DNA from 2 places in the Kitasatospora sp. NPDC127067 genome. Region 2 is predicted to be linked to the other one. Evidence: predicted binding sites of a transcription regulator. Region 2 holds the regulator's gene; the other holds the start of a gene.
What was found. The regulator HspR, encoded in region 2, represses chaperone genes until heat shock. The targets are predictions, from matches to a motif close to TTGAGNNNNNNNNNCTCAA.

Region 1 (16,300 bases), on a different contig from region 2:
CCCAGCCCGACGGGAGGTCGGGCACCTTCCAGGCGCCGCCGGCGTCGTCCGCCGCGCCGGACGGGTCGGGACGGACGGCACCGAGGATCGGCATCGAGCCGATCGGCGAGATCTTGATGAACGCGCCGGGCCGCGGCGCCTGCACGATCAGCCCGCCGCCGATGTACATCCCGATGTGCGAGGCGTCCTGGAAGTACACCACCAGGTCGCCGGGCCGCAACTGGTTGAGCGCCACGTGCGGCAGCTGCGCCCACTGCTCCTGGCTGGTGCGCGGGATCGGCTTGCCCGCGTGCAGCCAGGCCTGCGAGGTGAGGCCCGAGCAGTCGTACGCGTCCGGGCCGGTGCCGCCCCACAGGTACGGCTTGCTCACCTGCGCCAGCGCGAAGGCGATGGCCGCGCGCCCCTGCTGGGAGGGCGTGCGCTCGCCCTTGCCGAGCGCCCCGGAGGCGAGGAAGGCGAGCTGCGCCTCGTCCGCCTTGGCCTTCTCCAGCTGCTCCAGCTCGGTCCGCTGGGCGCCGGTCAGCGAGGAGACCATCTGCTCGACCGCCGTGAGGTCGGCGGACGCCTTGGCCTTGGCCGCGTCCTGCTGGACGACCAGCGTCCGGGCGGTCGCCAGCGCCTCCTCGGTCTGCTTCTTCAGCCCGTCCAGCGCGTCCCGGTCGCTCTTCAGCTTGTCCAGGAACTCCGACTGCGAGCGGCTGGCCGAGGCGAGCAGCTCGGCGATGACGACCGCCTCGTACGGGTCCTTGGAGAGCAGCAGCTCCGCGTAGGCCGACGCGGCCCCGTTGCGGTACTGCGCGGCGGCAAGCTGCGAGGCGATGTCGGTGCCCGCGTCGACCTGCTTCTGCTGGCGGTCCAGCCGGCCCTGGAGGTCGGTGAGCGCGGTCTGCTGGTCCGCCGCCTTGGCGACGGCGCCGTTGTACTGCTCGGTGGCGGCCTCGGCGCTCTGGTAGAGCCCGTGCAGCCGGTCGAGCAGCGGGCCGAGGGTGGCCTTGGCGGCGGCGAGCGGGTCGGCGTCGGCGGCGATCTGGCCGACTCCCGGGTCGGGCGCGGCCCAGGCGGCCTGGGCGCCCACCGGCAGTGCGAGCGCCGCGGCCGCGAGGACGGCTCCGCAGCGCAGCGCCGCCCGCACCCAGGGCCGTACGCGTGCCGTCTCCGCTCTCTGTCCCGCCCCGCCCATGGCCTGGTCCTCCCCGCCGCGCACTGCCCCTGTCCCGGCTTCCCGGATCCCGCAGATCCTCCCACGGGTTACTCGCCGGAAACAGGGCGCATGCGGACCGGGAGGTTAATTCTCGATGGACCTGTGAGACAGCTCTCAGCAAACCGGGTCGAACCGGCGCGTTCTTCGCTAATGTCCAGTTCAGTGCGCCGTATGTCACCTCGATGAAATCCAGTGGTCACTGCGAGTCAACCATCGGAACCACGATTCCCGGCCCAGTTCACCTTCCGTTTACCAAGCAGACCTACGGTCGCGACGTCACCAACGTCCGTGCGACAACTACGACGATTGTTTGGGTATGGAACACATCTCGTTCCTGGTAGCCGTTGTGATCATCACGGCGCTCGCCTTCGACTTCACCAACGGGTTCCACGACACCGCCAACGCGGCCGCCACCGCGATCGCGACCGGAGCTCTTCGCCCGAAGGTCGCGGTCACCATCGCGGCCCTGCTCAACTTCGCGGGCGCGTTCCTGTCCGTGAAGGTCGCCACCACCATCTCCGGCGGCATCGTCAACGAGAAGGCCGGCGTCCATCCCGAGATCATCTTCGCGGCCCTGGCCGGCGCCATCCTCTGGAACCTGCTGACCTGGCTGCGCGGACTGCCGTCCAGTTCCTCGCACGCGCTGTACGGCGGTCTGATCGGCGCCACGATCGTCGGCGTCGGCATGAACGGCGTCAACTTCGACACCGTGGTGACCAAGATCCTCATCCCCGCGGTCGCCTCCCCGTTCGTCGCCGGCCTGGCCTCCTGGGGCGCCACCAAGCTGGCGTACGTGATCACCCGCAAGGGCGACTCCGCGACCACCGAGAAGGGCTTCAAGACCGGCCAGATCTTCTCCTCCTCGCTGATCTCGCTCGCCCACGGCACCAATGACGCCCAGAAGACGATGGGCATCATCACCCTGACCCTGGTCTCGGTCGGCGCCCTGCCGCACGGCGCGCTGCCGCCCACCTGGGTGATCGTCTCCGCCGGCGCCGCGATCGCGCTCGGCACCTACATGGGCGGCTGGCGGATCATCCGCTCGATGGGCAAGGGCCTGGCGGACATCCGCCCGCCGCAGGGCTTCGCCTCCGAGTCGGCCGCCGCGACCGTCATCCTGACCTCCTCGCACATGGGCTTCGGCCTCTCCACCACCCAGGTCTGCTCCGGCGGCATCATGGGCGCCGGCCTCGGCGGCCCGAAGGGCGAGCTGCGCTGGAGCCTGGTCCGCCGCATGGTCTACACCTGGGGCCTGACCCTGCCGGCCGCCGCCGTGGTCTCCGGCGGCGCCGCCCTGCTGGCCGAGCAGGGCAGCTGGGGCGTCGCCCTGGTCGGCGTCGTGCTGGTGGCCGGCGCGGGCGCGATGTGGGTGATCTCCCGCCGCCAGCCGGTCGGCGCGGACAACGTCAACGACGTCGACGTCACCCCGGTCGAGGTCGCACCGGCCGGCGCCGCCGCGAACACCCCCACCCCCGCCTCGACCACGGTCGCGGCCTGAGCGCCGCAGGCTGAGGAGCACTCACCATGCACATCAAGTGGAACGCCCTGGCCCAGACCGCCGGATTCAGCTTCGGCATCACCGTCGCCGTCGTCTGCGTCTTCGCGCTCGGCATCCTGGCGCTGTCCCGCCGCGAGGCCGCCCTGGTCGCCGCCCGTGAGGGCGGGGGCGCCGGGGCCGCGGGCGGCGGCAGGCTCGCCCTGGCCGGCGCCTGCGTCTGCTTCGCGCTGTGCGGCGGGGCCGTCCTCTACGGGCTGTCGCTGATCGCCGGCAAGTAGCCGCACCCAGCACGACGGGCCGGGGAGTGCCTTCGCACTCCCCGGCCCGTTCGCGTATCCCGGCGGCCGGTCAGCTCTCCTGGGTGGTGGTCCTCAGCGCGGTCTCCCGGATGAACAGCACGGTGACGAAGGCCAGCGCCGCGAACGGGGCGGCGCACAGGAAGATGGTGCCGACGCCGTGGCCGAAGGCGTCCGTCACCAGCGGCACGATCGGGGCGGGCAGCTTGGCCAGGTCCGGGATGCCGCCGCCGGAGGCCGCGGGCGACGCCGGGACGTGCGCCGCGGCCAGGTTCTCGGCCAGGTAGTGGGAGACCTTGTTGGACATCAGCGCGCCGAGCGCGGAGACGCCCATCGCACCGCCCATGGTGCGGAAGAAGGTGACCACCGAGCTGGCCGCGCCGAGCTCGTTGCGGGGCACCGTGTTCTGCACCGCGAGCACCAGGTTCTGGCTGGTCAGGCCGAGGCCGACGCCGGTGATCGCCATGTAGACGGAGAGCAGCACGTAGCTGGTGTCGGCCCGGGCGGTGCCGAGCAGCGCGAAGCCGACGGCGAGCAGCGCGGTGCCGGAGACCAGGTAGGCCTTCCACTTGCCGTACTTGGTGATCAGCCGGCCGACCACCGCGGAGGAGACGGCCAGGCCGAGGATCATCGGCAGGGTCATCAGGCCGGCCATGGTCGGGGACTTGGCGCGGGCCAGCTGGAAGTACTGGCTGAGGAAGGTGGTCGCGCCGTACATCCCGACGCCGACCAGCACGCTGGCCAGCGCGGCCAGGGTGACGGTGCGGTGCTTGAAGAGGCTCGGCGGGATGATCGGCTCGGCGGCGCGGCGCTCGATCACGACGGCCAGGGCGCCCAGCAGCACGCCGCCGCCGACCATGGCCGCGGTCTGCCAGGAGAGCCAGGCGTAGTTCTTGCCGGCCAGGGTGATCCAGATCATCAGCAGGCTGACCGAGCCGGTGATGACCAGGGCACCCAGGTAGTCGATCTTCGCCTTGCGCTTGACCACCGGAAGCTTGAGGGTGCGCTGCACCACCAGGATCGCGACCAGCGCGAACGGGATGCCGACGTAGAAGCACCAGCGCCAGCCGAGCCAGGAGGTGTCCACGATGACGCCGCCGATCAGCGGTCCGCCGATGGTGGCGAGGGCGAAGACCGCGCCGAAGTAGCCGCTGTAGCGGCCGCGCTCGCGCGCCGGGACCATCGCGGCCAGGCAGATCTGGCCGAGCGCCACCACACCGCCGGCGCCGATGCCCTGGAGCGCCCGGCAGGCGATCAGCTCGCCGGTGTTCTGCGAGAGGCCGGCCAGCGCCGAGGTGCCGATGTAGATCAGCAGGGCGATCTGGAGCAGCAGCTTCTTGCTGACGAGGTCGGAGAGCTTGCCCCAGATCGGGGTGGAGGCGGTGAGGGTGAGCAGGGCCGCGGTGATCACCCAGGTGTACGCGGACTGGCCGCCGTGCAGGTCGGCGAGGATGTGCGGCAGGGCGTTGGAGACGACGGTCGAGGAGAGCACGGCCACGAAGAGGCCGAGCAGCAGGCCGGAGAGCGCCTCCATCACCTGCCGGTGCGTCATCTGTTGACTGTCGGCCGCTGCGGCGGTTCCGCTCGCGGCCTCGGTGGTCACGGTCATCTGGGTCCTTCGGCGAGCGCGCGGGATACGCGGATCATGAAATTTCGTTGCCGTAAGCAACCATAAGACTGGATGGTTGAATTAGGCAACTTTCTTCAAGGGAAAGTAAAGCCCTCGCCCGCGGGCCCCGGAGGCCCGCGCGACCGCCGCCGGATCACTCGGCCGGCGGCTCGCCCAGCACGTCGTTGAAGCGGTGCAGCAGCTCCGCGAAGCGGGTCACGTCCTCCGGCGACCAGCCGTCCATCACCTCGCGCACCCGCCGCATCCGGACGCCCTGCGCGGCCAGATAGCGCCGCCGCCCGTCCTCGGTGAGCGAGACCAGCGCGGACCGGCGGTCCAGCGGGTCCGTCTCCCGGGCCACCAGGCCCAGCTCCTCCAGCGTGCGGATCTGCCGGCTCACCGTCGCCTTGCCGATCGAGAAGTGCACGCCGACGTCGGTCACCCGCACCGGCCCGGCCTGCTCGACGTAGCCGAGCAGGCTGTACGCCATCCCCTCCAGCCCGGGGTGCACCCGCCGTGAGAGTTCCGCCACTCTGGCCCGGCCCCGCCGGAACATCAGCGCGACCTCGCGCTCCACCGCCACCAGGGCATCCTCGTCGCTCACCGCGCCAGTATCGCGTAGCGGCGCCGGCCTCGGCCCGGCGCGGGAGGTGCGACAAGCCAACTACTTCATGGTATGAAGTATCGGTTCTGGAAGTACCGTTTTTCCCCGTTACGCAAGGAGATGTGGATGGCAGCCCCGGGGCAGGGTTTCCTCGCCGAACTGAAGAGTGCGGTCACCCCGCGCGCGGCACTGCTCGTGATCGGCGTGCTGCTGCTCCAGCTCGGCTTCATCACCTCCTACATCGGGGCGCTGCACAAGCCGGCCCCGCAGAACCTCTCCATCGCGGTGGTCGCCCCGCCGCAGGTCGCCCCCAAGCTGGTCGGCGCGCTGGAGTCGGTGCCGAACGACGCCGTCAAGGCCCTCACCGCGCCGGACGCCGAGACGGCGACCCAGCAGATCAAGGACCAGAAGATCTACGCGGCGCTGGTCGTGGACCCGACCGGCACCCAGGACACCCTGCTGGTCGGCGGCGCCCGCGGCCCGTCCGCGGCCAAGGCCGCCGAGACCATCACCACCGCGATCGACCAGAGCCAGGGCCGCACCGTGAAGGTCCAGGACGTGGTGCCGCTCGCCAAGGGCGACACCAACGGCCTCTCCGCCTTCTACCTGGTGATCGGCTGGTGCGTCGGCGGCTACCTGGTCGCCTCCATCCTGGGCATCAGCGCGGGCTCCAAGCCGGCCAACGTCCACCGCCTGGTGATCCGCCTCGGCGTGCTCGCGCTGTACTCGATCGGCGCCGGCGTGCTCGGCACGGTGATCGCCGGACCGGTGCTGGACGCGCTGCCGGGCTCGATCCTCGGCCTGGGCGCCGTCGGTGCGCTGGTGGTGTTCTCGGTCGGCGCCTTCACCATGGCGCTCCAGTGCCTGTTCGACGTCATCGGCATCGGCATCGCGGTGCTGATCTTCGTGGTGCTCGGCAACCCGAGCGCGGGCGGGGTCTACCCGGCGCCGATGATGCCGCCGTTCTGGCGGGCGATCAGCTCGTGGATCCCGAACGGCGCCGGCACCAGCGCGGCCAAGTCGGTCGCCTACTTCGACTCCACCAACCTGGGGCTGCCGATCCTGGTCCTGGTGGTCTGGGCGCTGATCGGCATCGGCGTCGCCCTGCTGGCCGTCCTGCGCGGCCCGCGCTCCGGCGGCCGCGCGCTGGTCCCCACCGAGGACTGAGCCGCCCGCTCCCGTCCCGTCACCGGGCCCCCGGCCACCACGGCCGGGGGCCCGGCGCGTGTTCCGGGGCCCGGCGCGCCCCGCGAGTTCGGCCGGGTCGGCCGGGTCGGCCGGGTCGGCCACGACGGCCCGGAGGCCTCTCACCCCGCCGCGAGCGGCCCCGGGTCGGCCACGATGGCCCGGACGACCCGCACCGCCGCGCCCAGCAGCGGGCCGCGGCGGCCCAGCCGGGAGACCGTCAGCCGGTCCTCCGACCAGGGCCGCACCGTCACCCGGGCGGCCAGTTCGGCCCGCATCGCGGGCAGCAGCCAGGGCGCCAGCCGGGCGTAGCCGCCGCCCAGCACCACCTCGGCCGGGTCCAGCAGGTTGACCGCGCCGGCGGCCGCGGTGCCGAGCGCGGCACCGGCCCCGGCCAGCGCCGCGAGGGCGGCCCGCTCCCCGGCCCCGGCCCGGTCGGCGAGCAGCGCCACCCAGTCGCCCCGGGCTCCGGTCAGACCGGCCGCCCGCAGCACCGCCGCCTCGCCCGCGTACTGCTCCAGGCAGCCGTTCGCCCCGCAGGCGCAGCGCGGCCCGTCGGGGTGGACCGGCACGTGGCCGAACTCGCCGGCGAAGCCGCCGGCCCCGCGCAGCAGCCGGCCGCCGACCACGATCGCCGCGCCCACCCCGGCCTCGGCGGAGACGTACAGGAAGTCGTCCGGGCCCGCGCCCAGCCAGCGCTCGGCCAGTCCGCCGAGGTTGGCCTCGTTGTCCGCCTCGATCGGCAGCCCGGCCACGCCGCCGCCGGCCGCCCGCAGCGCCGGGCGCAGTGCGGCGGCCAGCGGGACGTCCTGCCAGTCCAGGTTGGCGGCCCGCTGGAGCACCCCGCCGGAGCCGCCGACCAGCCCGGGCACGGCCAGGGTGAGCCCGGCCGGGCGCAGCCCCGACTCGGTGACGGCCTCGTGCAGCAGGTGGGCGAGGTCGGCCATCACGGCGGCGGGCTCGCGCCCGTGGTTGGAGACCTCCCGGCGCCGCCAGGCGCGGACCTCCCCGCGCAGGTCCACCACGCAGGCGCCCAGGTGGCGCACCCCGATCTCGGCGCCGAGGCCGCCGGGCCCGTCCGGGTTGAGGCCGAGCGCGGTGCCGGGACGGCCGACCTTGCCGCTGGGCGCGGCGGGGCCCTCCTCGACCACCAGGCCGGCGGCGATCAGCTGTTCGGCGAGCGAGGAGACGGCGGCCCTGGTCAGGCCGGTCCCGGCGGCCACCTCCGCGCGCGAGCGCGGTCCGCCCGCGATCGTCCCGAGCACCAGGGCCAGGTTGGCCCGGCGCATCCCCTGCTGGCTGGCGGGCCCGGTCCGGACCGGGTCCGGCTCACGCATAAGGCTCACCTCGCCCCTTTACGGCACATCCGGTGGCATCCCGGGTGCAGCGTAGTCGGGTTCCGGGGGCACCGCCGTCGGCACCGGGACGGGCTCGGCCCGGGTCCGCCCGGCGGGCGGGACGAAGACCCACCGGCGCATCGCCCGGTAGCGGAACAGCATCGCCACGAAGGTGCCGACGACCATTCCGCTGAGGAAGTCCGCGACCTCCTGCTCGAAGGGCCCGATGTACGGCTCGCGCAGGTCCAGGAGGTACCGGGAGACCACCAGCGGCACGTCGTTGACGGCGATCGCCACGGCGCTGACCAGGACGAACATCAGCACCTCGCGCTTTCGGCCGGCGGCCCGGAAGGCCCAGCGGCGGTTCAGCACGTAGGAGACGACGGTGCCGATCACGGTCGCGACGGTCAGCGCGACCACCGGTTTGTGCTCCAGCACCGTGAACTTGAGCTCGAAGTTGATCACCGTGGTGAGCACGAAGCAGCCGCTCCCGACCAGCAGGAACTTCACCAGCCGGCGGTGGCGCACCAGGAAGGGGCGCAGCCGGTCGGGCACCCGGGCCAGGGCGCGCTGCGTGGGGGACGGCATCTCCGCAGTCTCGCACGCGGGGGTGCCGCCGGCCCTTCAGATCGCCGGTGGCCCGTTCGGGTCGCCGGCGGCCGTCGGACCGGCGGCTCCCGGAGCTCCGGCGCGTGGCCCGGGCCGGCGGTGCGGGCGGCCCGGGCCGGCGGTCAGGCGGCCACCAGCACCGTGGCCCCGGCCGGCTCCAGCGCCAGCTCCAGCACCTCCCGCACGTCCGCCACCGGGTGGACGGTGAGCCGCTCCAGCACCTCGGCCGGGACGTCGTCCAGGTCGGCCTCGTTGCGCCTGGGGATGATCACCGTGGTGACCCCGGCCCGGTCGGCGGCGAGCAGCTTCTGCTTCACCCCGCCGATCGGCAGCACCCGCCCGGTCAGCGACACCTCGCCGGTCATCGCCACGTCGGTGCGCACCCTGCGGCCCGAGAGCAGCGAGGCCAGCGCCGTGGTCATGGTGATGCCCGCGCTCGGCCCGTCCTTGGGGACGGCCCCGGCCGGGATGTGCAGGTGCACGCCGCGGTCCCGCAGCGAGGTGACCGGCAGCTCCAGCTCGGCGCCGCGCGAGCGCAGGTAGGAGAGCGCGATGTGCGCGGACTCCTTCATCACGTCGCCCAGCTGTCCGGTGAGGGTCAGCCCGGTGCCGCCGGTCTCGGAGTCGGCCAGCGAGGCCTCGATGTAGAGGACGTCGCCGCCGGCGCCGGTCACCGCGAGGCCGGTGGCCACGCCGGGGACGGCGGTGCGGCGCTCGGCCGGTTCCTGGGCGGACTCCGGCACGTGGTGCGGCCGGCCGATCAGGGCGCGCAGGTCCTGCGGGCCGACCCGGGCGGGCAGCTCGCGCTCGCCCAGTTCGGCCTGCGCGGCGATCCTGCGCAGCACCCGGGCGATCGAGCGCTCCAGGGTGCGCACGCCCGCCTCCCGGGTGTACTCCCCGGCGAGGCTGCGCAACGCCGAATCGTCCACGGCGACCTGCCCGCCGCCGAGACCGGCCTTCTCCAGCTGGCGCGGGAGCAGGTGGTCGCGGGCGATGGCGACCTTCTCGTCCTCGGTGTAGCCGTCCAGCCGGACCAGCTCCATCCGGTCGAGCAGCGGCTCGGGGATGGCCTCCAGCACGTTGGCGGTGGCGAGGAAGACGACGTCGGAGAGGTCGAGCTCGACCTCCAGGTAGTGGTCCCGGAAGGTGTGGTTCTGCGCCGGGTCCAGCACCTCCAGCAGGGCGGCGGCCGGGTCGCCCCGGTAGTCGGAGCCGACCTTGTCGATCTCGTCGAGCAGGACGACCGGGTTCATCGAGCCGGCCTCCTTGATCGCCCGCACCAGCCGGCCGGGCAGCGCGCCGACGTAGGTGCGCCGGTGGCCGCGGATCTCCGCCTCGTCCCGGACGCCGCCGAGCGCGACCCGGACGAACCTGCGGCCCATGGCGCGGGCGACCGACTCGCCGAGCGAGGTCTTGCCGACGCCGGGCGGGCCGACCAGGGCCAGCACCGCGCCGCCCGCCCGTCGCCCACCGGTACCGCTCGTGGGAAGCGCTCCGCGCTGCCCCTCCCGCGGGCCGCCGACCGGCCCGAGCCCCTGGTCGGCCCGGCGCTTGCGGACGGCCAGGTACTCGACGATGCGGTCCTTCACGTCGTCGAGGCCCGTGTGGTCGGCGTCCAGCACCGCGCGGGCGCCGGCGATGTCGTACTCGTCCTCGGTGCGCTCGCTCCAGGGCAGTTCCAGGACGGTGTCCAGCCAGGTCCGGATCCAGGAGCCCTCGGGCGACTGGTCGGAGGAGCGCTCCAGCTTGTCGACCTCCTTGAGCGCGGCCTCGCGGACCTTCTCGGGCAGGTCGGCGGCCTCGACCCGGGCGCGGTAGTCGCCCTCCTCGTCGGCCGCCTCGCCGTTCAGCTCGGCCAGTTCCTTGCGGACGGCCTCCAGCTGGCGGCGGAGCAGGAACTCCTTCTGCTGCTTGGCCACGCCCTCCTCGACGTCCTTGCGGATGGTGTCGTTGACCTCCTCCTCGGCGAGGTGGTCGCGCAGCAGGGTGAGCGCGTACTCCAGTCGGGCGACCTGGTCGGCCTCCAGCAGCACCTTGAGCTTCTGCTCGGCGGTGGCGAAGGGCGCGTAGCCGATGTTGTCGGCGAGCTCGCCGACGCCCTCGATCTGCGCCACCCGGTCGACGATCTGCCAGGCGCCGCGCTTGCGCAGCCACTGGGTGGACAGCGCCTTGTACTCCTTGACCAGCTCGGCGGCCCGGCCGGCCACCGGGGTGCCCACCGAGGACTCCCGGAACGGCGTGGTCTCCACCCAGAGGGCGGCGCCGGGGCCGGTGGTGCCGGCCCCGATCCGGACCCGGCGCACGGCGCGCACCAGCGCCGCCGGATCGCCGTCCGCCAGCCGGCCGACCTGCTCCACGGTGGCCAGGGTGCCGGCCGCCGCGTACGAGCCGTCCACCCGCGGGACCAGCAGGACCTGCGGCTTGCCGGTGCCGGTGGCGGCGGCCCGGGCGGCCTCGACCGCGGCGCGCACCTCGGCGTCCTTCAGGTCCAGCGGCACGACCATGCCCGGCAGGACGACCTCGTCGTCGAGCGGCAGCACGGGCAGGGTGAGCGGTGTGGACGTCGATGCCATGATCTCTCCCCAGTCAGTGAACTTGAGTCGACCTGACTAAGGCTTGGCGGCCGCCGGATGTTCCCGGCGCTCTGTTCGCCGTGAGCGAACACGCATCGGGCCGGGAAGCCCGCGCCCGACTCCGTCAAGAGAGGGGTGGGCGCACCTCGGGGAATCCCGGCACGAGGCCCCCGGGGCCCGGACGGCCCCGGCCGGACGGCGGCGTCACCGCGCCGTCCACACCCGCGCGGGCGCACCGCCGGCGGCCGTCGCGACAGCCGGACGCGGCCGGGGCGGGCGCCGCTCCACCCGGCGCAGCCAGCGCCACAGCGCGACCCCGGTGAGCACCGCGGCCGGGTGCCCCACCCCCGTGATCACGTCCTTGTCGGCGGCGATCTGCTGGGCGATCATCAGCCCCGCACCACCCAGCGCGAGCAGCCGCCCGCGCCAGGAGAGCAGCCCGGCCACCGCGCCCAGGCAGGCGAGCACGCCGTAGCTGACCCCGATGTCCAGGTGGTCCATCGCCTCGGGCGCCATCCGCCCGGTCTCCACCGCGGTGATCACCACCCCCTGGGAGAGCAGCGTGGCCGCGACGTGCCCGACCGCGAACACCGCCGCCGCCCGGGCCGGACCGACCCTGCGCTCCAGCGGGGCGAGGGTGAGGGCGAATCCCCACAGGTAGGGCATCCACACCTCGCCGGCCACCCAGAATCCGCTCAGCACAAGAGCACGCAAAGGATGCTGGAGCAGGTTGTGCCCGTCCGAGCTGGAGGCCTCCTGCAGCCGCTGGACGAGTTCCGGGTCGGCGAGCCCGGCGAAGGTCGTGGTGGCGCCCACGACGGCGAGGTACCCGAGCGTGAAGGGCGTGCTCCGGGGTGTCGGCACCCGCTCCAGCAGCCACTGGAGGACGCCGGTGCGCAGCCCGAGACGGAGCATTCCGTAGGGCGCTCCCGCACCCCCGCACCCGTCGGCACTCCGTCCGAGTCCCGCCATGCCGCCTCCGCTCCACGCCGCAGCCACCGGCTCCCCGCCCGGGCCCAACGTACCGGCGCGCGCCGCGGGTTCCGCCCGGTCGGGGTTTGTCGTGGCCACGGTACGTCGAGGTTCTGAGAGGCACCTGGGAAAAGCCCGTGAAGAACACCGCCGTAGCGGACGGCGGGATTCCCGACATTGGTCCAGACCTTCTCCCCCGCAACGCGGCAGTAGGGCCTCTGACCGGCGACTTGGCGTCAACTGAACTGCATACGTACCGTTACGCAGTGAAAATTCGCCGGGTAAGGTATCGGCCCGTGCCCACTCGTGCAGTGGGTCCGAGGGCGGCCCGACAGCCGGCCCACGGGCCGGAAACGTCCGGTCCACCTGCCGGGAAGCATCCGCTGTCCGTACGCTGCGAAGTGCGCGGGAGAAGTGGGCGGCCGACCATCCGTCCTCGGCTCCCGGTCGCGCGACGGGACGGCGGACCCGGCACAGTCCACGACGGAACAAGACTACGAGCGGAGCCCCGCCATCCCCACAGGTGGCCGGCCCGCAGCCCTGGGGGCGGTGGCGTGACCGTGACAGAAATTCAGCAGGACAACCACAACACCGGTGGCACTGTGAGCAGCCAGCGCAGAGTCCTGGTGGTGGAGGACGAGCCCACGATCGCCGAGTCGATCGCCGCCCGGCTGGGCGCCGAGGGCTTCAAGGTCGCCGTGGCCCACGACGGCCCCGGCGCGGTCGACGGCTTCCACACCTGGCAGCCGGACCTGGTGGTCCTCGACATCATGCTGCCCGGCTTCGACGGGCTGGAGGTGTGCCGCCGGATCCAGGCCCAGCGCCCGGTGCCGGTGCTGATGCTGACCGCCCGCGACGACGAGACGGACCTGCTGGTCGGCCTCGGCGTGGGCGCGGACGACTACATGACCAAGCCGTTCTCGATGCGCGAACTGGCCGCCCGCGTCAACGTCCTGCTGCGCCGCGTCGAGCGCGCCCAGCAGGCCGCCCGCACGCCCGCACTGGGCAGCCTGCGGTTCGGCGAGCTGGAGATCGACCACGTGCAGCGCCGGGTCCGGCTGGCCTCGGGCGACGTCCACCTGACGCCGACCGAGTTCGACCTGCTCGCCTGCCTGGCCGCCCAGCCGCGCGCCGTGCTCACCCGCGAGCAGCTGCTGGCCGAGGTCTGGGACTGGACCGACGCGTCCGGCACCCGCACGGTGGACAGCCACGTCAAGGCGCTGCGCCGGAAGATCGGCGCCAGTTGGATCCGCACCGTCCACGGAGTCGGCTACGCCCTGGAGGCCCCGCTCTCCTGACGGCATCGACCGGGAGACGGGCCACCGGGGGGCCCGTGTCCGGACGACGCCGTGCCACCACGCGGGGGGACGACGCGGGGACCACAGGGGACAATGACCTTTCCACAGCAACGCAACGGGGAATCCGACGGCACGCGGCAGCAGAACCTGGCCGCCCGCGCCGCCCGCCGGGTCTGGGCCGACATCCGGCCGCTCGATCCGGTCCGCTCGATCAAGGGCAAACTCGCCCTGCTCGTGATCGTCTCCGTGTTCCTGGCCACCGGGATGGTGGTCGTGGCGATCCGGTCCGAGACCCAGATCCGGATCATCATGGTCTTCTCCATGATCGCCTCGCTGCTCTTCATGCAGTTCCTCGCGCACGGGCTCACCGCCCCCCTGCGCGAGATGACGGCCGCCGCCCGCGCGATGGCCTCCGGGGACTACACCCGCCGGGTCGAGGCGGGCTCGCGCGACGAGATCGGCGAGCTGGCGGCCGCGTTCAACGCCATGGCCGCCGACCTCCAGGCCGCCGACCGGCACCGCCGCGAGCTGGTCGCCAACGTGTCGCACGAACTGCGCACGCCGATCGCCGCGCTGCGCGCCGTCCTGGAGAACGTGGTGGACGGCGTCGTCCAGCCCAATCCGGCCACCCTGGGAGCGGCGCTGGAGCAGACCGAGCGGCTCGGCCGGCTGGTCACCCACCTGCTCGACCTCTCCAAGATCGACGACGGCGTGGTCGACCTGGACGCCCGCCCCTTCGAGGTGCGCGAGTTCCTGGACGGCGTGCTGCGCGGGGTCACCGTGGACGGCGCCACGGCCGGCGGCGCCTTCTCCCGGCGCGGGGACGTCCGGCTGGCCCTGGAGGTCAGCCCCACCGGCCTGACCGGCGTGGCGGACCCGGAACGGCTCCACCAGGTGGTCGCCAACCTGGTCGACAACGCCTGCAAGCACTCCCCGCCCGGCGGCACCGTGACGGTGCGGGCGAGACCGGAGGGCGAGGAGGGCGGCCTGCTGCTGGAGGTCGAGGACGAGGGCCCCGGCATCCCGCCGGCCGACCGCACCCGGGTCTTCGACCGGTTCAGCCGCAGCGGCACCGCGACCGCCGCCGGACCGGGGGCGGACGGCGGCACCGGACTGGGTCTGGCCATCGCCCGCTGGGCGGTGGACCTGCACGGCGGGCGGATCGCGGTGGCCGAGTCCCCGCGCGGTTGCCGGATCGAGGTCCGGCTGCCCGGACCGCGCCCAGGTGACGGTCGGGACATTTGTCACAGATCCGACACAGAGGCATACGAAGATCGTTAGAGGATTCGACCGAGTTTTTGTCCGCTTTGGTCCTACTATGCCCACTGATCGGCACCGATCGGTTCCCCTCAGATGCGGCTTTCTAACGCACTTTTTCAGCCAAAGTGCAGGTCAGCACTGTGATCTGGGCGACGCCTGGGCCCCGGGGACTGCGCGATCACTGGTCAGGGGCGTAGCCTTAATCCCCGCTGTCCAAACATCCCAAAAGGAAGCGGAAGAGGGCGGTTGCCGCCGTGTCGCCACAGTCCCCTGAAACCCCCAACAGCTCGGCAAGCTCCACTGGCTTCGGCCCCAATGAGTGGCTCGTCGACGAGATCTACCAGCAGTACCTCCAGGACCCGAACTCGGTCGACCGAGCCTGGTGGGACTTTTTCGCCGACTACAAGCCCGGTACCGAGGTGACCCCAGTGACCCAGGCCGCGACCCAGGCCGGCTCCGCGCCGACCCCTGCCGCTGCCCCCGCGCCCGCTGCTGCTCCGGCCGCGCCCGCCGCGACTGCTGCTCCGGCCGCGCCCGCCGCCGCCCCGGCCCCGGCCGCCGCTCCGGCTCCGCTCGCCGCCGCGCCCGCCGCGCCCCCGGCTCCCAAGGCCGCCGCCCCGGCGCCGGCCGCGGCCGCCGCCACCGCCGGCCCCGAGCTGATCCAGCTGCGCGGCCCGGCGAAGGCCGTCGCCACCAACATGGACGCCTCGCTGGAGGTGCCGACCGCGACCTCGGTCCGCGCCGTGCCGGCGAAGCTGTTGATCGACAACCGCATCGTCATCAACAACCACCTGCAGCGCGCCCGCGGCGGCAAGGTCTCGTTCACCCACCTGATCGGCTACGCCCTGGTCCAGGCCATCAAGGCCGCCCCGGGCATGAACTACAGCTACAAGGTGGAGAACGGCAAGGCCTTCCTGGTCAAGCCGGAGCACGTCAACCTCGGTCTGGCCATCGACCTGGTCAAGCCGAACGGCGACCGCCAGCTGGTCGTCGCGGCCATCAAGAAGGCCGAGACGCTCGACTTCTTCGGCTTCTGGCAGGCCTACGAGGACATCGTCCGCCGGGCCCGCGCCAACAAGCTGACCATGGACGACTTCACCGGCGTCACGGTCTCGCTGACCAACCCCGGCGGCATCGGCACCGTGCACTCCGTGCCGCGCCTGATGCAGAACCAGGGCACCATCGTCGGCGTCGGCGCCATGGAGTACCCGGCCGAGTTCCAGGGCTCCGCCCCGGAGACCCTGTCCCGCCTGGGCGTCTCCAAGATCATGACGCTGACCTCGACCTACGACCACCGCGTCATCCAGGGCGCGGCGTCCGGCGAGTTCCTGCGCGAGATCCACCGCCTGCTGCTCGGCGAGAACGGCTTCTACGACGAGATCTTCGAGTCGCTGCGGATCCCGTACGAGCCGGTCCGCTGGGCGACCGACGTCGCCACCACCCACGACGACGAGGTCAACAAGACCGCCCGCGTCATGGAGCTGATCCACTCCTACCGGGTCCGCGGCCACCTGATGGCCGACACCGACCCGCTGGAGTACAAGCAGCGCAAGCACCCCGACCTGGACGTCACCACCCACGGCCTCACCCTGTGGGACCTGGAGCGCGAGTTCGCGGTCGGCGGTTTCGGCAGCCAGAAGATGATGAAGCTCCGCGACATCCTCGGCCTGCTGCGCAACACCTACTGCCGCACCGTCGGCATCGAGTACATGCACATCCAGGACCCGAAGCAGCGCAAGTGGCTGCAGGAGCGCCTGGAGAAGCCGTACGCGAAGCCCGAGCGCGAGGAGCAGCTGCGGATCCTGCGTCGGCTGAACTCGGCCGAGGCCTTCGAGACCTTCCTGCAGACCAAGTACGT
Region 2 (14,903 bases):
CGCCGCTCAGCCGGTGGCTGCGCCGGTCGGCCAGTAGCCGGGGACGGCGGGCTGCTGCCGGGGGACGTTGAACTGCTCGCCGGGGGCGGTCCAGAAGCCCTCGCGCAGGGAGAGCGCCATGCCCGCCCAGTCGAGCGCGGTCTCGACCGTGTGGTTGAGGGCCTCCTGCGACCAGGTGTCGTCGAAGACCAGCGGCAGGACGGGGGCGACCTGCTCGATGGTGGCGATCAGCGGGTTGTGGGTGATGGCCTCGTCGACCAGGAGGACGATCGGCTTGCGCAGCGCCGACGCCCAGCCGAGCTCCAGGCTCACGCCGGCCGAGAGGGGGGCACCGACGTAGGCGAACACGAGGTCGGCGGACTGGAGGGCGCGGAAGTCGGAGGGGACGCGGGGCTCCGGCGCGCGGCCGGAGATGGTCCAGGCGTCGCTGTGGTGCGCGCTGTACACGGCGGCACCGCTGCGCAGGAGGGTGGTGCGGAGCGTCGTCAGCCGCGTCCGGCTGGCGAGGGTCACCACGCTGTCGGCCGGCCCGGTCAGTCGCATCAGCGGGGCGGCCAGGAACACACGTGCACGCCGACCCTCAGGGGCCTGGCTGTCGTGGTGACGCAGGTAGGGCTCGGTCATGTCGACTCCGGGGAAAGGCCGACCGGGGGAGTGAGTGTCGGCGATGCGTTGGATGTGGTCTGCTCGGTGGACTGATGCCGCTGCTGAACGGTTTAGTATTTGACGGTACATTGGCAAGGTGTGGCGCCCTGCCGAGACCATTGAGGGCGAACTGATCGTCCATCGCATCTCCGTGTCGCGTCCAGGGTTGGCCTGTGTCATCTGGATGACTGGCAGAGAGATGACGCACACCCCCGCATGCGGAAGCAGGTGACAGCCTCCCCCTGGCGTGGCACCATGTGGACCGTTATCCTGCTTGACGCTTCTAGTGGCGATTCTCCAGAAAAGTGAGGGCGTGACTGATATGCACCAATTTGTCCGCGTGGTTGTGCTTTCATTGGTTGCCGTCGCCGCCGTGCTCGGTGCCGGCTCTCTCGTGAGCGCTGCCGACTCGCACGACGCGATTGCCGTCAATGCCTCCGTGAGCGTCGCAGACGACATCTCCTGGCAGTGAGCATGGCCGGTAACTGCACGGCCGGGTAACTGCACGGCCGCGTGCCAGAGTATTGACGGACCCGCCTGAAGCCGGCTGGGCGAGTCAGTCGGAAGTCTCCTGCGCCTTTCGGCCGAGGACATATCCGAGTTGGAATAGCGAGTCGACCTTGTAGTCGTCTCGCATTTCGGCTATATGTCTGGCCAGTGTCCGCTCGCTAATTCCAAGGCGTCGCGCGATAACTCGGTGATTGGTTCCTTCGAGCATCTGGTCAATGATCGTCTGACGCAGGCGTGACACGACCTGCTGCGGCACTGTGCGGTCGCCCTCGAATTCCAGCGCCCGGCTCCAGTACTGCTCGAAGACCTCATTGGCAAGATAGTCGACGACGGCAGGGTCGTAGATGAAGGCCGCGAGGCTCATGTCATCGTCGATCGGGATCACTGCCACGCGCCGATCCATCACTATGAGCCGCGTATAGGGCTCGTCAAGAGTGCGGTACTGGCCGCCGGCTTGGGCAAGTGTGGCGACGTAATCCCTGGTCGGCTGGTGGTACCGGGTGCTGGCGTGGTAGATCGTCCGCATCTTCGTCCCGCTGCGGAGCGTCTCCAGATCGTATGCGATCATTCCGGCGAGAAGATCCGGCTGCCGGGGGCCGCCGGGTTGGAGCGCCAGGGCCTCCTCGAACCCGGAACCCCTGAACTGCTCCAGCCGCTGCCGAATGAGCGCCTTCCCCCGTACATGCTCTATGGATCCTCCGGACCGCTTCGGGGTGTGGAATTCCCGGGCCAGATCCTGCAGTTCGGAGGGGAGCGATACGGCGCGTGACAGGAGTTCCAGTGCCTGACGTTGCCACGCATGACTGAGGCTTGTCGAGAGCTGCGCGGGGTCGGCTGCCACGAAAACATTCGGATCATCACTGTCGGGTATGAGAAGGCCGATCCTCACCAGCTCGTCCCGCGCGGGATCAGCCTGGTCGACATCGGAGTCCAACGGCAGTTTGCCGTCTCCTCGGATGACGGCGAGATATAGCTCTCGTGCTTCCGGCGAGAGGATGGTCAAGCTGGCGGCAAGGGGTTGCTCTCGTCCACTCATTCGCGACTCCTTGCCGTTACCGTGCTACCTGCGTCCCATCAGCGCTGGTGCTGAACGAGTTTTAGCATGCCAGATCTGGTGAGTCCCCCGGAGAGGGAATACGACCGCACTCTCTCACCGCACGGCAGCCGCCGGCACCCCCCGAGAGGAGGGGCCGGCGGCCGGTGGGTGCTTCGGTCAGCGCTTGGGGCGCCAGACGACGAGGGCGCTGGACTGCGGGGTGGGGGGCTGGTACGGGACGAGGTCGCGCCGGTAGGACGCGTGGACGGCGGCCTCGCGCTGCTGGAGGGCGGTGGCGGCGCCCTCCAGGGAGTCGACCAGTTCCGCGACCCGGGACCGCAGGGCGGTGACCTGGTTCTCCAGCTCGATGATCCGCTTGATGCCCGCCAGGTTGATGCCCTCGTCCTGGGAGAGCCGCTGGACCTCGCGCAACTGCTGGATGTCGCGCGCGGAGTAGCGGCGGCCGCGGCCGGCGGTGCGGTCGGGGCAGACCAGGCCGAGGCGGTCGTACTGACGCAGGGTCTGCGGGTGCAGACCGGACAGTTCGGCGGCCACGGAGATGACGTACACCGGAGTGTCCTCGGTGAGGACGTACGTCGGCGGGGCCGCGGCGGCGCGGCGGGTGCGGCGGGGGCCGGCACCGGGCAGGCCCTCGCCGAGGCCGGGGCCGATCGGGGTGTCGGGGTCGATCGGGTTCATCGGGGACATCTGGTCGTCACGCTCCCTTCGCCGCCCGGAACAGGGCGGCGCGCGGATCGTCGGAGGCGGTGGCCTCGCGGTACTGCTCAAGGGCGTTCAGCGCGTCGCCGGTGACGTGCTGGGGCACCACGACCTCGACGGTGACGAGGAGGTCGCCGCGGGTGCCGTCCTTGCGGGTGGCGCCCTTGCCGCGGGCGCGCATGGTGAGGCCGTTGGCGCTGCCCGGGGGCAGCTTGAGCTTCACGGTCGGGCCGTTCAGCGTGGGCACCTCGATGGTGGCGCCGAGCGCGGCTTCGGGGAAGGCCACCGGGACGGTGACGGTGAGGTTGTCGCCCTTGCGGCCGAAGACCGGGTGGGGGTCGACGTGCACGGTCACGTAGAGGTCGCCGGGCTGCCCGCCGCGCTCGCCCTGGGCGCCCTTGCCCTTGAGCCGGATGCGCTGGTCGGCCTGGACGCCGGCCGGGATCCGGACCTGCATGGTGCGGGCCGAGCTGGCCCGGCCGCTGCCGTGGCAGTCGGGGCACGGGTCGTCGACGATCATTCCCCGGCCGCGGCAGTCCTTGCACGGCTCGGAGAGGGCGAAGGCGCCCTGGCCGCGGCTGACGGTGCCCGCGCCGACGCAGGTCGGACAGACCCGAGGGGTGGTGCCGGACTTGGCGCCGGTGCCGTTGCAGCCTCGGCAGGGGGCCTGGCTGGTCATCCGCAGCGGGACGGTCGCGCCGTCCACCGCCTCCTCGAAGGAGAGCGTCACCTCGGTCTCGACGTCGGCGCCGCGCCGGGGCTGGGCCTGCCGGGTGCCGCCGCGGTTGAAGAGGCCGCCGAACACGTCGCCGAGGCCGCCGCCGGCCTGGCCGGCGCCGCCCTGGCTGCCGCTGAAGAGGTCGCCGAAGTCGAAGCTGTAGCTGCCGTTGCCGCCGGCGCCGCCGCCGCCGGCCCGGAAGCCGCCGTTGGCGAAGAGGCTGCGGGCCTCGTCGTACTCCTTGCGGCGCTTCTCGTCGGAGAGGACGTCGTACGCCTCGGAGATGTCCTTGAACCGCTCCTCGGCCTTGGAGTCACCCTTGTTGGCGTCGGGGTGGAACTCGCGCGCGAGCTTGCGGTAGGTCTTCTTGATCTCGGTGGCGGTGGCGTCCTTGGGCACGCCGAGGACCTTGTAGTAGTCCTTCTCGACAAAGTCCTTGCCACTCATGGCTTCCGCCACCTCCCGATGTCCATCGTCACTGTGCTGTCAACAGCCGGTGAGCAAACGGCTGCTGACAGAGCGCTGCGGAGCCGGCCGCCGTACTGGCCGGCGTACGACTCCGCAGCGCACTGGTTGTCAGCTGTCACAGGTTGTCAGCTGTCCGAGTCACCGTCGGACTTGTCCGCGTCGGCGGACTTCGGCTCGGCGTCCGGGGAGGACGCCTGGCTGCCGGGCTGGGGCTCCGCGACGGCCACCATCGCCGGGCGGATGATCCGCTCGCCGATGCGGTAGCCGGGCTGGAGGATCTGCACGCAGGTGTCCTCGGTGACGTCCGAGGAGTAGCTGTGCATCAGTGCCTCGTGCATGGTCGGGTCGAAGGGCTCGCCCTCCTTGCCGAACTGCTGCAGGCCCAGCTTGGCGACGACCGTCTCCAGCGACTCGGCGACGGACTTGAAGCCGCCCGTGACCTCGCCGTGCTCGCGGGCGCGGCCGATGTCGTCCAGGACCGGGATCAGCGACTCCAGGATGTTGGAGACGGCGATCTCGCGGACGGTCAGCCGGTCGCGCTCGACGCGCTTGCGGTAGTTCTGGTACTCGGCCTGGAGGCGCTGGAGGTCACCGGTGCGCTCGGCGAGCTCGCGCTTGGCGGTGGCGAGGTCGTCCGAACCGGATTCCCCGGTGCCGGCCGCGGCGGCCTCCTCGGCAGCCTTGATCACGGCCTCTTCGGCGGCGGAGTCGTCGCCGGGCTTACCGCCCTGCGGCTTGTCCGTCATGCCGCACCGCCCTTGGGCTTCTCGTCGTCCACGATCTCGGCGTCGACGACGTCGTCGTCCTTGGCCTGGGCGGAGTCACCGGAGGGGGCGGCACCGGCAGCGGCGTCGGCGTTGGCGTACAGCGCCTGGCCGAGCTTCTGCGCGGTGGTGGAGACCTTCTCCGAGGCCTCGCGGATCTTCGCGATGTCCTCGCCCTTCAGGGCCTCCTTGAGCTCGCCGATGGCGGTCTCGACCTCGGTCTTGACGTCGCCCGGCAGCTTGTCGGCGTTGTCGGCGATGAACTTCTCGGTCGAGTAGACGAGCTGCTCGGCGGAGTTGCGGGTCTCCACGGCCTCGCGGCGCTTGTGGTCGTCCTCGGCGTACTGCTCGGCCTCGCGGCGCATGCGGTCGACCTCGTCCTTCGGCAGCGAGGAGCCGCCGGTGACGGTCATCTTCTGCTCCTTGCCGGTGCCGAGGTCCTTGGCACCGACGTGCATGATGCCGTTGGCGTCGATGTCGAAGGTGACCTCGATCTGCGGCAGGCCGCGCGGCGCCGGCGGCAGGCCGGTCAGCTCGAACATGCCGAGCTTCTTGTTGTACGCGGCGATCTCGCGCTCGCCCTGGTAGACCTGGATCTGCACGGACGGCTGGTTGTCCTCGGCCGTGGTGAAGATCTCGGAGCGCTTGGTCGGGATCGTGGTGTTGCGCTCGATCAGCTTGGTCATGATGCCGCCCTTGGTCTCGATGCCGAGGGACAGCGGGGTGACGTCGAGCAGCAGGACGTCCTTGACCTCGCCCTTGAGGACACCGGCCTGGAGCGCGGCGCCGATGGCGACGACCTCGTCCGGGTTGACGCCCTTGTTGGCGTCCTGGCCGCCGGTCAGCTCCTTGACGAGCTCGGCGACGGCCGGCATGCGGGTCGAGCCGCCGACGAGGACGACGTGGTCGATCTCGGAGAGCGAGATGCCGGCGTCCTTGATGACGTTGTGGAACGGGACCTTGCAGCGCTCCAGCAGGTCCGCGGTCAGCTGCTGGAACTGGGCGCGGGTGAGCTTCTCGTCCAGGTGCAGCGGGCCCTCGGCGGAGGCCGTGATGTACGGCAGGTTGATCGAGGTCTCGGAGGACGAGGACAGCTCGATCTTCGCCTTCTCGGAGGCCTCGCGCAGACGCTGCAGGGCCATCTTGTCCTTGGACAGGTCGACGCCGTGGCCGGCCTGGAAGACCTTGACCAGGTGGTCGACGACGCGCTGGTCCCAGTCGTCACCACCGAGGTGGTTGTCACCGTTGGTGGCCTTCACCTCGACGACCCCGTCGCCGATCTCCAGCAGGGAGACGTCGAAGGTGCCGCCGCCGAGGTCGAAGACCAGGATGGTCTGGTCGTCCTTGTCCAGGCCGTACGCGAGGGCGGCCGCGGTCGGCTCGTTGACGATGCGCAGGACGTTGAGGCCCGCGATCTCACCGGCCTCCTTGGTGGCCTGGCGCTCGGAGTCGTTGAAGTACGCCGGGACGGTGATGACGGCGTCGGTGACGGTCTCGCCCAGGTACGCCTCGGCGTCCCGCTTCAGCTTCTGCAGCACGAAGGCCGAGATCTGCTGGGGGTTGAAGTCCTTGCCATCGATGTTGATCTTCCACCCGGTGCCCATGTGGCGCTTGACCGAGCGGATGGTGCGGTCGACGTTGGTGACCGCCTGGCGCTTGGCCACCTCGCCGACCAGAACCTCGCCGTTCTTGGCGAAGGCGACGACGGACGGCGTGGTCCGCGCACCCTCGGCGTTCGTGATGACGGTGGGCTCGCCACCCTCCAGAACGCTGACGACCGAGTTCGTCGTACCGAGGTCGATGCCGACCGCGCGTGCCATCGTAGATACCTCCACGGAAGAGTTGAGCTTTACGGGCTCAAGGATGCATGACTCGGTGGGCGGCGTCAACAGGTATGAGTGCGGCTCGCTCAACTTTGCTGAGCGGATCGGTGGGCGCCCGCCGCCGGAGTGGCCCGCCGCGCCGTGGCGGGGTGCGCCCACGTGACTGCCGCCATAGCTTGGGAATCTTCTGGAGAACCGTTGTCCACCGGTAATGTCCGGGCCGTCGGCCCGGCAAGTTACCGACCAGTACACTCGGTTCCCGAAGAACGTGGAACCGCAGAGCCTGCTCAACCGCAAAGCCGCAGGAGACGGAGAGCCGATGCAGCTAGCAGCGATCGTCATCTCGCTGGTCACATTCGTGATCGGCACCGCGCTCGCCGCCCGTGCGGCGTTGTACATCTACAAGGTGGTCCGCACCGGCGCGCCGGACTCCACCCGCTTCGGGCAGCCCGCCCAGCGGGTGAAGACCGTCGCGACCGAGTTCGTCGGCCACACCAGGATGAACCGCTGGGGGATCGTCGGGATCGCCCACTGGTTCGTCGCGGTGGGCTTCTTCAGCCTGGTGCTGACCATCGTCAACGCCTTCGGCCAGCTCTTCGACGCCGACTTCGCGCTGCCGATCATCGGCCACTGGACGATCTGGCAGCTCTTCGTCGAGCTGGTCGGCACCCTGACCACCCTGGGCATCCTGGTCCTGATCGTGATCCGGCTGATGAGCCTGCCGTCCCGGTCGGGCCGCAAGTCCCGGTTCGCCGGCTCGATCGCCTGGCAGGCCTTCTACGTCGAGTACACGATCCTCGGCATCGGCCTGTGCATCCTGATGCTGCGCGCCCTGGAGGGCGCCCTCAACGGCGTCGACTCGTACGGGCCGGAGCACCTGGTCTCGTACCCGCTGGTCTCCGCGCTGAGCGGCCTGTCGCACGGCACGCTGGAGAACCTGATCTACCTGTTCGCGATGCTGAAGATCTGCATCTCGTTCGCGTGGGCGACCACCATCGGCCTCAACCCCTCGATGGGCGTGGCCTGGCACCGCTTCCTCGGCTTCTTCAACATCTACTTCAAGCGCGAGGAGGACGGCGGCACCGCGCTCGGCGCCCTCCGTCCGATGACCAGCGACGGTCAGCCGATCGACTTCGAGGACCCGGCCGAGGACGCCGTCTTCGGCGTCTCCCAGGTCGAGCACTTCTCCTGGAAGGGCATCCTCGACTTCTCCACCTGCACCGAGTGCGGCCGCTGCCAGTCGCAGTGCCCGGCCTGGAACACCGGCAAGCCGCTCTCGCCGAAGCTGCTGATCATGAGCCTGCGCGAGCACGCCTACGGCAAGGCGCCGTACCTGCTGGCCGGCGGCGGCAAGGACATGGAGGGCGAGGAGAAGGCCACCTCCGAGCAGCTCGAGGACGTCCCGGCGGCCGCCCTGGCCGAGGCCGCGCGCCCGCTGATCGGCACCGCCGAGGAGAACGGCGTCATCGACCCGGACGTGCTGTGGTCCTGCACCACCTGTGGCGCCTGCGTCGAGCAGTGCCCGGTGGACATCGAGCACATCGACCACATCGTCGACATGCGCCGCTACCAGGTGATGATCGAGTCCTCGTTCCCGACCGAGGCCGGGACGATGCTCAAGAACCTGGAGAACAAGGGCAACCCGTGGGGCATGGCCACCAAGGCCCGCCTGGACTGGGTCAAGGAGCTCAAGAAGGAGACCGGCATCGAGGTGCCGGTGATCGGTGAGGACATCGACCCCGCCGAGGTCGAGTACCTCTACTGGGTCGGCTGCGCCGGCGCCCTGGAGGACCGCGCCAAGAAGACCACCAAGGCCTTCGCGGAGCTGCTGCACACCGCGGGCGTGAAGTTCGCGATCCTCGGCAAGGAGGAGTCCTGCACCGGTGACTCCGCCCGCCGCCTGGGCAACGAGTTCCTGTTCCAGATGCTCGGCGCGCAGAACGTGGAGACGCTGAACGCGGCCCTGGAGGACGCCCCGGTCAAGCGGATCGTCGCCACCTGCCCGCACTGCTTCAACACCATCGCCAACGAGTACCCGCAGCTCGGCGGCCACTTCGAGGTCATCCACCACACCCAGCTGCTCCAGCACCTCATCGACGAGGGCAAGCTGATCCCGGTCAACCCGGTCGAGGGCCTGATCACCTACCACGACCCCTGCTACCTGGGCCGCCACAACAAGGTCTACAGCCCGCCGCGCGAGATCATGGACAAGGTCCCCGGTCTGCGCCAGCAGGAGATGCACCGGCACAAGGAGCGCGGCTTCTGCTGCGGCGCCGGCGGTGCCCGGATGTGGATGGAGGAGCGCATCGGCAAGCGGATCAACACCGAGCGCGTGGACGAGGCGCTGTCGCTCAACCCCGACATCGTCTCCACCGCCTGCCCGTTCTGCCTGGTGATGCTCTCCGACTCGGTCAACGGCAAGAAGAACGAGGGCGCGGCCAAGGAGCACCTGAAGGTGGTCGACGTGGCCCAGCTGCTGCTCGACTCGGTGAAGGCCCTCCCGCCGGCCGGGAGCGAGGAGCAGCCCGCGACGGTGGACGCGTAACGCCCGTCGCAGAGCCCGCTGTTCGACAGTTCTGCTACAACCGCCCGGCCCGGTGGACGCTTCGAACGCGCCCGCCGGGCCGGGCTTTTGGGCGGCTCGGCGGCGCGCGCCGGTACGGCGGGCGTACGGGGAGTGACGGCAATCGCACAGGCGCCGGACGGGCATTCGGTCGGAAGCAAATACAGTAGGCCCGGACCGGCTTCGTGCCGGTCGACCCGTTCCGGACGGAAGCCCCGGACGGGTGGCGACCCGCGCCGGCCGGACGGCCGGGTCCAGACCGACGACGAGGTGTCGGCCCGCCGGGCCGGGCCGCAGAGACACAAGGGGAACAGCGCAGACCATGACCGAGGCGATCATGCTGGTCGGTGGTAAGGGCACGCGACTGCGTCCGCTGACCACCCACACCCCCAAGCCGATGCTGCCGGTGGCAGGCGTCCCGTTCATCGCGCACCAGTTGGCCCGCGCGGCCGCCGCCGGCGTCACCCGCGTCGTGCTGGCCACGTCGTACCTGGCCGAGGTGTTCGAGGACCACTTCCAGGACGGCACCCCGTACGGCATCGAGCTGGTCTACCTGACCGAGCGCGAGCCGCTGGGCACCGGCGGGGCCATCCGCAACGCCGCGTCCGGGCTGACCTGCGGCCCGGACGAACCGGTCCTGGTCTTCAACGGCGACATCCTCTCCGGTGTCGACATCGCCGCCCTGCGCGACGGCCACGTGGCCGCCGGGGCCGACGTCACCCTGCACCTGACCCGGGTCGAGGACCCGCGCGCCTTCGGCCTCGTCCCGACCGACGAGGACGGGCGGGTGCTGGAGTTCCTGGAGAAGCCGGAGACCCCCGAGCAGATCGTCACCGACCAGATCAACGCCGGCTGCTACGTCTTCACCCGGTCCGTGATCGACCGCATCCCGGCCGGCCGCGAGGTGTCCGTCGAGCGCGAGACCTTCCCCGAGCTGCTGGCCACCGGCGCACTGCTGCGCGGCGTCGTCGACACCTCGTACTGGCTGGACCTGGGCACCCCGGCGGCCTTCGTCCGCGGCTCGGCCGACCTGGTGCTCGGCAAGGTCGACTCCCCGGCCGTCCCCGGCCCGACCGGCGACGCCCTGCTGCTGCCCGGCGCCACCGTCCACCCGGGCGCGGTGCTCAGCGGCGGCACCGTGGTCTCCGAGGACGCGGTGGTCGAGGCCGGCGCGATCGTCGAGGGCAGCGTGATCCTGCCGGGCGCGGTGATCGGCCCGGACACCCTGGTCAAGGACTCGATCGTGGGCGCCTTCGCCACCGTCGGCGACCGCTCGGCACTGGACGGCGCCGTGATCGGCGACGGCGCGATCGTGGAGTCGGACAACGAGCTGCCGAACGGCATCCGGATCGCCTGCGGCACCCTGCTGCCGGTCGGCGCCGTCCGCACCACGGCCGGGCCGGGCGGCTGCCCGGCCGGCACCAGCGCGGCCGCGGCGGTGCACGGGCCGTCGGTCGGCGCGCAGCGGTAGCGCCTCCAGGGGCTGCCGGGCTCCGGGGGCTGCCGGGCCCCCGGGGTGCCGGGCTGTTGGGCTCCCGGGGGTCGTTCCGGCGGGTTTTCGGCCCCGTTCGTCTCAGCCTCGCTGCAAACCGGCCCCGGCTCCGTCCGGGGCCGACGCGGGCCGGGCCGGGCGGGTACCTTCGGACCGTGGCTGGTAATCGATACGACAGCGGTCAGGGCGCCGACCGCCCGCACGGCGGGTGGTCGGCCCCTCCGCCGCCGTCGGTGCCCGGGGGGCACGGGGGGACGGACGGGCCGGAGTACTTCACGGCCCCGCACGCGGCGACGCCCGGCGGTCCGGGGCACCCGGCGGGGGACGGGTACGACCCGTACGCGGCGGACCGGCCCGGCAGCACCCGGGCCTTCCCGACCGGCGACCCGTACGCGGACGGCGGCCCGTACGCGCAGCAGCCGCCGTACGGGCCCGCACAGGGCTACGGCCCGGACCAGGGCTACGGGCCCGACCACGGGTACGGTCCGGACCACGGGTACGGGCCCGACCAGGGCTACGGCCCCGACCAGGGGTACGACCAGCAGCCGTACGGCCAGGACAACGTCGCCGTCTACCGGGCCGGCGGCCAGTCCGCCCCGCACGTCGCCGGGCCCCGGCCGCACTGGCGCGAGCTGTTCACCGGCCTGTTCCGCGCCCCGACCGCGATCTTCGACCGCACCCGCGACCACCAGGTCTGGCTGCCCGCCCTCACCGTCTCGCTGCTGTACGGCGCGCTCGCGGTGCTCGGCATCGGGCTGACCCACGACGACATCGTCAACTCGACCTTCACCGTGGCGCTGACCGGCATCCTCGCCGCCGCCATCGGCTTCACCGTGACCGGGGCGCTCTTCGGCGGAGTCACCTACGCGCTGGCCCGCCAGCTCGGCGGCGACGGCCCGTGGAAGGCGACCGTCGGCCTGGCCGCGCTGATCGGCTGGCTCACCGACGCGCCCCGGCTGCTGCTCGACCTGGTGCTGCCCTCCGGCAGCGCCGTCGTCCAGGTCGTCGGCTGGGCCACCTGGATGCTCTGCGCGTACCTGCTGACCAGCATGGTCCGGCGGCTGCACGACCTGCCCTGGGGCAAGGCCGCGGCCGCCTCGGCGGTACAGCTGGTCGCGCTGCTGGTGCTGATCAAGCTGCCGACGCTGGGCTGAGCGCCCGGCGGGCCGAGGGTTTCGGCGGGCGGACGGCTCCGGCTGGCTTCGGTGGGCTTCGGCGGGCGGAACCCTTCGGCGGGCGGAAGGCAGAATGGGGGGCGGGTCGCGGCCGAGTGCCGGGCCCGCCCACCCTCGTCGTCCCACCTTCACCGGAGCCAGGAATGACCCTCCCCACCACCCACGTCAGCTTCCCGGCCGGGGCGGTGACCGGCGAGTCCCCGGTGCTCGCGGTGCACCCGCTGGCCGACGGCCGGTACGCCGTCGTCACCGAGGCGACCCCGTTCCACCCGCTCGACCACACCTGGCCGGACCAGCCGGCCGACCTCGGCACCCTGACCGTGGACGGCACCGGGCTGGCCGTCGTCGACTGCCTGACCGGCGCCGTCGGCCCGGACGGCGGGGAGCTGCTGGTCGGCGCCGACATCCCGGTCCGGCGCGGTGACGAGGAATGGTCCTGGCTGGTCCTGCACGTCCTCGACGGCGACCCCGGCGACATCGTCGGCCGCACCGCCGCGCTCGCCGTCGACGCCGACCGCCGGGGCGCCCTCAGCGCCTCGCACAGCGGCTGCCACCTGCTCGCCCTCGCCCTGAACGCCGCGCTCGCCCCGCGCTGGCGCAAGGACCCGGGCCGCTCGGACGCCTTCGGCCACCCGGACTTCGACAGCCTCGCCATGGCGAGCTCGGTGATGGACACCGCGGCCAGCACCGACACCTACCGGCTCGGCAAGTCGCTGAAGAAGAAGGGCTTCACGGTGGACGCCACCGAGGAGTTCCCGGCCCTCGCCGACGCCCTGCCGGCCCTCACCGAGGCCGTCAACGCCCGGCTGGCCGCCTGGGTCGCCGCGGACGCCCCGGTCCGCATCGAGGTGCCCGGCCCCGAGCTGACCGCCCGCCGCCAGTGGCACTGCGAGCTGCCCGAGGGCGGCGCGCAGATCTTCTGCGGCGGCACCCACCTGCACCACCTCGGCGAGCTGGCCGAGCTGCGCACCGAGCTGCGACTGTCCGAGGACGGCACCGAGCTGGTCGCCGTCACCAGCCCGAAGCGGGCCTGAGGAACGCCGCGGGCGGCCACCCCTCCTTCCGACCTCGGAAGGGGGTGGCCGCCCGTCGTGCGTGCGCTCTGCGGAGCCCTTCGGCTCAGACCTTGGTGTGGTGGAAGTTCAGGTACGAGCGCGACGGCGTCGGGCCGCGCTGGCCCTGGTAGCGCGAGCCGTAGCGCTCCGAGCCGTACGGGTGCTCCGAGGGCGAGGAGAGCCGGAACAGGCACAGCTGCCCGATCTTCATGCCCGGGTACAGCTTGATCGGCAGCGTCGCGACGTTCGACAGCTCCAGCGTCACGTGGCCGCTGAAGCCGGGGTCGATGAAGCCGGCCGTGGAGTGGGTGAGCAGGCCCAGCCGGCCCAGGCTCGACTTGCCCTCCAGCCGGGACGCGACGTCGTCGGGCAGCGTGATGACCTCGTACGTCGAGGCCAGCACGAACTCGCCGGGGTGCAGGATGAACGCCTCGTCGCCCTCCGGCTCGACCAGCCGGGTCAGGTCCGGCTGCTCCTCCGAGGGGTCGATGTGCGGGTACTTGTGGTTCTCGAACACGCGGAAGAAGCGGTCGAGGCGCACGTCGATACTCGACGGCTGGATCATCGACGGGTCGAACGGGTCGACGACGACCCGGCCCCGGTCGATTTCGGTCCGGATGTCCTTGTCAGAGAGCAGCACGCTTCGAGGTTACGTGCAAGAAAGGGCCCCGGACGAATCCGCCCGGGGCCCGTCCGCCCTTCCGCCGGCCCTCAGGCCAGGAACTCCGCGGCCTCCAGCCGCATCGCCCGCGCCAGTTGCGGCTCCGACAGCTCCCGCACGTCGGCCAGCACCGAACTCCGCAGCCGTCCGCACTGCGGACATCGGATCAACCGCCCGGGGCCGATCCGGCCCGGACCGAGGTTCTGCATCGGGAACGTGGTGGTGCTGAACAGGTGCCCCTCGGCACAACGAACGACGGCGCGCTGCTCCATCGATCCCCTTCCCATCCCTAACCCAGTACTCACCCGTACTCACGTGCCCCGGCGGCCGAGCCCCGGGACAGCGTCACACGAAGGGATGTTCCGGACATTCCTCACCATGGCTCGCCGCCCCGGCCCCCACTCACCGGGGCACTCGCACGCGGCCCAAACAGTACGCCTCCGCACCCGCCCCACCGTGCTCCGCCACGTTCACCGACCCCCTGTGCAACCACCGTCGCAGATGGGGTACAGTGACACTGGATCGAGCGGTCTCTGACGGCTCATCAGGCGGGCGTAGTTTAATGGTAGAACATGAGCTTCCCAAGCTTAGAGCGCGAGTTCGATTCTCGTCGCCCGCTCCAGCAGTAAAGGTCCAGGTCAACGACCTGGGCCTTTCGCATTGTCTAGACCAATCCGCCCCCGCCGTGCCAGATCCGTGCCAGAAGGTCTTCTGCGAAGCACTGCGCCGCCAACGTGAGTCTGCATGTTCCAGCGCCGGGCGTGCTCATGGATCGCGGAGCGCTGGGTTACTTGCAGGCGCTCGCTAACCGCGAATGCTGGTCGGACATCAGCCTGTTTCGGTGAGGAGGTGCCCGGCCGAACAGGTGCTTGAAGTGTCAGTGCCATCGGGTTGGATTGATCGAGATCTGGCGTTCGCCCTCACAGGAGAACAACATGGCTGACACATCGAAGCGTCCAGTTATGGAGCACCGGCAGACCGGTCGGTGGCTTGCAAAGCTGGCCGGCGAGGTCGGAGTGGAGTGCGCGGCGACGTGGCGCAAGATGGACGTTCCCATGTACGACGCATTGACCGCAGTGCTGGGGCAGCCGTACCGAGGGTGGGACCACGACGCCGACGGCGTGCTCTGGTATCTCCTCCGCCTCTATTGCATGGGAGACCTCGTCATGCTCAAGGTCCCTGCAGGAGGTACGCCAGCGCGTGACCATGAGCGACGCCGCAACCAGGAAACCATGCAACACGGCCTTCCAGAGGGCATCTTCGCTTGCGTTGA

Region 1: the regulator HspR is predicted to act here: its motif matches at 10,935-10,953, upstream of lon (endopeptidase La).

The regions. Positions count from the first base shown of each region.
Region 1 is NZ_JBHXEM010000108.1:13,805-30,104, reverse strand. Features, by position in the region: gene ACFWJ4_RS31740 (C40 family peptidase) at 1-1,180, opposite strand, end outside; gene ACFWJ4_RS31735 (inorganic phosphate transporter) at 1,518-2,699, shown strand; gene ACFWJ4_RS31730 (hypothetical protein) at 2,726-2,977, shown strand; gene ACFWJ4_RS31725 (MDR family MFS transporter) at 3,048-4,604, opposite strand; gene ACFWJ4_RS31720 (MarR family winged helix-turn-helix transcriptional regulator) at 4,759-5,208, opposite strand; gene ACFWJ4_RS31715 (DUF3533 domain-containing protein) at 5,335-6,375, shown strand; gene ACFWJ4_RS31710 (ROK family protein) at 6,516-7,730, opposite strand; gene ACFWJ4_RS31705 (GtrA family protein) at 7,749-8,318, opposite strand; gene lon (endopeptidase La) at 8,462-10,912, opposite strand; gene ACFWJ4_RS31695 (rhomboid-like protein) at 11,117-11,827, opposite strand; gene ACFWJ4_RS31690 (response regulator transcription factor) at 12,445-13,182, shown strand; gene ACFWJ4_RS31685 (sensor histidine kinase) at 13,276-14,463, shown strand; gene ACFWJ4_RS31680 (multifunctional oxoglutarate decarboxylase/oxoglutarate dehydrogenase thiamine pyrophosphate-binding subunit/dihydrolipoyllysine-residue succinyltransferase subunit) at 14,697-16,300, shown strand, end outside.
Region 2 is NZ_JBHXEM010000079.1:25,016-39,918, reverse strand. Features, by position in the region: gene ACFWJ4_RS27310 (hypothetical protein) at 7-624, opposite strand; gene ACFWJ4_RS27305 (hypothetical protein) at 932-1,117, shown strand; gene ACFWJ4_RS27300 (hypothetical protein) at 1,202-2,191, opposite strand; gene ACFWJ4_RS27295 (heat shock protein transcriptional repressor HspR) at 2,369-2,899, opposite strand; gene dnaJ (molecular chaperone DnaJ) at 2,907-4,076, opposite strand; gene grpE (nucleotide exchange factor GrpE) at 4,223-4,843, opposite strand; gene dnaK (molecular chaperone DnaK) at 4,840-6,681, opposite strand; gene ACFWJ4_RS27275 (heterodisulfide reductase-related iron-sulfur binding cluster) at 7,004-9,229, shown strand; partial or broken gene ACFWJ4_RS27270 (sugar phosphate nucleotidyltransferase) at 9,570-10,634, shown strand; gene ACFWJ4_RS27265 (YIP1 family protein) at 10,895-11,893, shown strand; gene ACFWJ4_RS27260 (metal-dependent hydrolase) at 12,058-12,948, shown strand; gene dcd (dCTP deaminase) at 13,034-13,609, opposite strand; gene ACFWJ4_RS27250 (hypothetical protein) at 13,681-13,902, opposite strand; tRNA gene ACFWJ4_RS27245 (tRNA-Gly) at 14,179-14,252, shown strand; gene ACFWJ4_RS27240 (hypothetical protein) at 14,566-14,903, shown strand, end outside.